One region of the Enterococcus sp. UD-01 genome, then DNA from elsewhere that is predicted to be linked to it. Evidence: riboswitches for the same ligand, from Rfam matches in the RefSeq annotation. Region 1 holds a riboswitch; the other holds the start of a gene.

The links. Region 1 has a riboswitch for thiamine pyrophosphate ahead of thiT (energy-coupled thiamine transporter ThiT). Riboswitches for the same ligand answer to the same signal wherever they lie in the genome.
Region 2: linked by a shared signal. The riboswitch ahead of tenA (thiaminase II) and the one ahead of thiT (energy-coupled thiamine transporter ThiT) in region 1 are both predicted to bind thiamine pyrophosphate.

What each region holds. Positions count from the first base shown of each region.
Region 1 covers NZ_JBIYEU010000014.1:60,422-62,886, reverse strand. The annotation lists gene ABH902_RS11780 (polyketide cyclase) at 39-455, shown strand; gene nrdI (class Ib ribonucleoside-diphosphate reductase assembly flavoprotein NrdI) at 470-901, opposite strand; TPP riboswitch at 1,091-1,189, shown strand; gene thiT (energy-coupled thiamine transporter ThiT) at 1,242-1,832, shown strand; gene ABH902_RS11765 (VOC family protein) at 1,895-2,293, opposite strand.
Region 2 covers NZ_JBIYEU010000007.1:141,329-143,793, forward strand. The annotation lists gene thiD (bifunctional hydroxymethylpyrimidine kinase/phosphomethylpyrimidine kinase) at 1-118, opposite strand, end outside; gene thiM (hydroxyethylthiazole kinase) at 105-959, opposite strand; gene tenA (thiaminase II) at 914-1,582, opposite strand; TPP riboswitch at 1,673-1,773, opposite strand; gene ABH902_RS08375 (YbhN family protein) at 1,851-2,465, opposite strand, start outside.

The sequences.
Region 1 (2,465 bases):
AGAATATGAGAAGATTAAGGAAAACCAAGGAGTAGAAAATGAATAGAACCTCAACTATTGAATGGACATTTAACGAAAGTAGTAAGACCATCTGGCGCGTTGTGACCGACAATCAAGAATATGCTTGGCGCAGCGATCTTGAGAGGATAGAATCCTCAAGTCCGCAGGAGTTCACCGAGTATTATCGAGGTGGCGGTGCAACTGAATTTCATATTATAGCCAAGGAAGAGACCAAATTCTACGCCTTTGAGCTGTCCAACAAGCTTTTTACGGGCAAATGGGAAGGACGATTCGTTTCTTTAGCCGAACAGCAAACAACGATGATTTTCACTGAATCTCTAGATTTCAAAAATCCACTGATTTATCTACTTTCTTTTTTCATGCTTAATCTGAAAAAAATGCAGACAACTTATATGAAGGATTTAGAAAACAAACTGAAAGCAAAGACAAAATAATTATCTGTTCTCAGCTATTTAACGGCTTGTATCAAAACAGCAGAAATTCGTTCCAGGTCTTCCTGCGTGCCGCGTAATTCATAATCAGCCAAGAAAGGAAACTGAAATTTTTCCGCATATTGCTTGGCGGTCAAACAATATTGATGATTAAAGTTTTTATTACCGCTGCCGATAACGCCTAAACAATAACGATAATTATCATGAAATTCTAAGTATTCCCGCATGGTTTCTGTTAAAATTTCGGTATCACCATTATCCACACCATTCCCGCCGTCCAAATAGGTTGGAACAAAGGTGAAAAACGAGTCATGCTCATCTTCAAAGACAGAATTTTCATGAATTTCTTTCAGCTCAACAGTGACCTCATACTGATTTTGAATATAAGCAGCCAAGCGCTGCACAAACGAACGAGTATTACCGGAAATAGAAATATAAAGTATTTTCATAGCTAGACCTCCAATTCTAGGTTCTCTTTTACTATAGTAGGAATCTAGCCGTTTTACAACCTATTCCTGCAGAAAAATTTTGGTTCGTAATTTCCCCGAATCCCAAGGCTGACTCTTTACTTTTCCTTCAACTCATGGTAATCTTGAACCGTTATTATCAATGAATAACATAAAAATAATTAAATAGAACCCATCACAAAGGGGAGCTTTGGCTGAGAATGAGTATCCGCTCTAAACCCTTCGAACCTGTTCGTTAATACGAGTGTAGGAATTGTGATGGAGTAAAATAGATCTTTTACTCCTCCTTTGTGACTTGGCTGTTCTAAAGGAGGAATTTTTTATGCAAAGAAAATTGGCGCTGCAGGTCTGGATTGAAGGAACCATGTTCGCTGCGCTGGCGATGGTGCTTACCTTTATTCCAACCAGTATCGGCAGTAGTTTTTCTGTATCTCTAGGAATGATTCCCATCACACTTTTTGCTTTAAGAAGAGGAACAAAAGCGGGTTTTTTCGCGGCGTTTATTTGGGGACTGCTACATTTTCCTTTGGCGCAAGTCTATTATTTAACACCGGTACAAGTTATTATTGAATATATTTTGGCATTTGCTTTTGCTGGGTTTGCGGGGATGTTTAGCGATAAACTGCAGGAAGCAGTGAAAGAGAGTGCTTTTAGAAAAAGTAGTTTACTTATTTGTTATGCTACTTTCTTCGGTACGCTTATGCGTTATTTTTGGCATTTTATTGCCGGTGTTATCTTCTGGGGCAGCTTTGCTTTGTGGGGGATGAATCCATGGTTGTTTTCCTTTGTGATGAACGGCTTAAGTGGGTTAGCAACGGCTATTGTGACGGCAATTGCTCTAATCGTACTACTTAAAATCAACCCTAAGCTATTTTTACCGGAGCATGCAGCACATAGTCATAAACGAATATAAGCAAAAAAAACAGGTCTAATTTGGGGGAGGAACTTCAATTTAGACCTGTTTTCTACTGGTGATTACATCTGCATCCAAGTTGGTTCTAAGGTGTTTCCATCAGGGTCCTGCACCTCAAGTCCAAACATTTGCTCTTCCGGCATGCCCATATCGATATGGTAAAAATCGCCGCCGTTGGCCTTTGCGGTTTCTCCAAATTCTTTGACAGCCTCTGCACTTTCCATGCTAAAGGAAACAAGTACGCTACTAGTCGTATGTGCATCAGCAATCTTTTTATCTTTGATAAATTTACTATAAAACGCATGATCTAACAACATAATCCAAAAATGATCGTCCCAAACCATGGAGCTTGCTTCGTCCGTTGAAAATTCTTCATTTTTTTTAAAGCCTAACTGTTCATAAAATTCTGTAGAACGCTTGACATCACTCACTGGAAAGTTCACAAAAACCATTGTAGCCATAAAGCTCAGCCTTCTTTCATTTTTTGATTTGTACGAGTAGAGCATCTCATGATAGGATTTCTTTGTCAAAAATAAGAAACCAAAAAAGTAGAAAAGCGCAATAATAAGACAACTTCCCGCCGTGAAAGGTCTGGGGCTGGTATTTCGTTGGTAGAAACTGGTAAAATAATGA
Region 2 (2,465 bases), on a different contig from region 1:
CTGACGTACCAAAAACCATTCGCTCCTGAAAGGTTTTTAAATCAGCCTGTAGGCCTGCACCGCCGCCGCTGTCAAAGCCCGCAATCGATAATGCCTGGATAGTTTCATTCATTTTCATCAATCCTTTCTACTCTCGCTCTTTCGCGAACAATTGTTTCAGTGATTTGTGACAGTTGATCGAGCAAATACGTTCTAAACGACCCAACAGCTAAGCCATTCAGCTGCTCTGACACTAACTCACCAGCCAAAGCATACATAGTACTAGCGGCAGCGACACTTTCCAAAAGCTCTTCCTCAGCAACTGCTAAAAAAGCACCGCAAATACAACCATGTAAACACCCCGCCCCAGTCATCTTCGTAAAATAAGGCGTTCCGTTATGAACCAAATACGTCCGTTGACCATTTGTGATAATATCCGTTTCTCCGCTAACTACTACTAACGTTTGTGTCTGTTGCGCCAGCTGCTTCGCTATTTCCTGTACATTGCCTGTACCGCTACCGGCATCTACTCCTTTGGCGGACCAAGTAACACCGGCTAAGGCAGCAATTTCACCAGTATTCCCCCGAATTAAGGTTGGCTTTATCTCCCTTAATAACTGCTTTACAGCTTGTTGCCGATAGCTGGTTGCACCAGCACCGACAGGATCCAAGACAATTGGCTTGCCTAATTCATTCGCTTTTTTTCCTGCCGTAATCATTGCCTGCAGCTGTTCATCATTTAATGTGCCCATATTTAAAACAACTACATCAGCCAAAGTCGCGACCTCTTCCATTTCCGCCACTGTGCTTGACATAAAAGGTGAAGCCCCAATTGCCAACAAGCCATTAGCAGAATCATTTGCAACGACAATATTGGTAATGTTATGAACCAGTGGATTTTCAGTTCTGATGGTTTCGATTAACTTGTATGCTTTCATTCCTTTTGCCCCCATTGTTGTTTTGTATAAGCCATTTCCCAAAAATTAACCTCTTCATAGCTACTGATAAGAAAGGCCTCCTTCATCGCAGCCCGTTCTTCCTCAGAAGCTTGCTCTGCTAAAGCATCCGTTAAATCTCTTTGACGACGAACCGTTTCTCGATAAGCCAGTTGATCATAGGTTTCAATCCAGCGTTGATAAATTGGAACAGGTGAACCGCTTTTAATCAGTTCGGTCCCGATTTCCTGATAAAGCCAATAACATGGCAATAAAGCCGCTTGTGTTACGGCGATGCTTCCTGTGCCCAGCTTATGATGTAAGTGAGCAACATAATGATACGCATTTGGTGCGATAGAGGTTTGAGCAATTTCCCCATCCGTTATTTGTAAATCTGTAAAAAACAATTGTCTTGTTTGGATTTCAGCTCTTTCCAGACTTTCAACATTTTGCACCAATTGCTGCTGAATTTTCTCATCTGTCGTAAGCGCTACCGCTTTTAACTGAATTCGGCTAAATTCTTCTAAATAATACCGATCCTGCAAAAGATAAAAACGAAATATCTCCGGCGCCAGCGTCCCCGCCTTCAACTCTGAAATAAACGGATGCAGCTTGCTTTGCTGCCAAATCGGCTCTGCTGCTGTTCGTACTTCCGTGGTAAAGGTCATTTCTCTCCTCCTCATTTTTCGAGAAGAACTCTAAAAAACAAAAAAACTCTACAAAATGCTTTACCATTTCATAGAGTCGTGTCGTTTATTTTATCTCTTAGACTACTTCCCTACGCGAGTCTCAACTCTCAGGTTCAAAGGGTCCGTTCTTTTGGAACATCTCAGTCAATATGACTCCCCCAGTACTTCTAAAGTATAACACATTCATGCTTCGATCGTTACTTTTTTACGTCCTTTTTTATTAAAACTAAGTTCTTAAAAAACTTTTTTATTCTTCCCGTGTCTCTTCCTTCTCTTGGCGCACCGCATGCAGCTCGGATTTTATTTCTCTTCTTTTTTCAACCACCACAAAAACAAACCCGATAATAAACGGTAAAACAAAGCTGGCAAAACGATACAATAAAAGCGAAGCAACGGCATCAACGGTACCTACCAGCGGCTTAAACAATAGCAAATACACGAATTCAAAAGGTCCGATACCAGCCGGCGTTGGAAATACACCCGATAAAATAACCGCAAAGCTGGTAAACGAAAAGACCAACAGGAAATCAATGGTGGGATGATTTTCCAATAAAACAATATAAGGAATCACATACCAACAAGGCAATTTAGCAATATTCCAACCCAAAACACGCAGCCAAGCGGAACGATCCTGTGTAATCGTCTGAACGGTCTCTCTTAATGAATAAATTTGGATATTACATTTGTCCGCCCAGTCACGCAGCTTTTTACGCTTCAAATGCTTGTGCGCCCAGCTCGTCAGCAAAACCTGCAGATTAATACTGCTGGAAAGAACTAACAAGGAAAAGATAATAGCAAAAGTTAAAATGACACCCGCTAAAATAAACGGAATCATTTTCGGTGAATGCTCGTAAAATAAAGA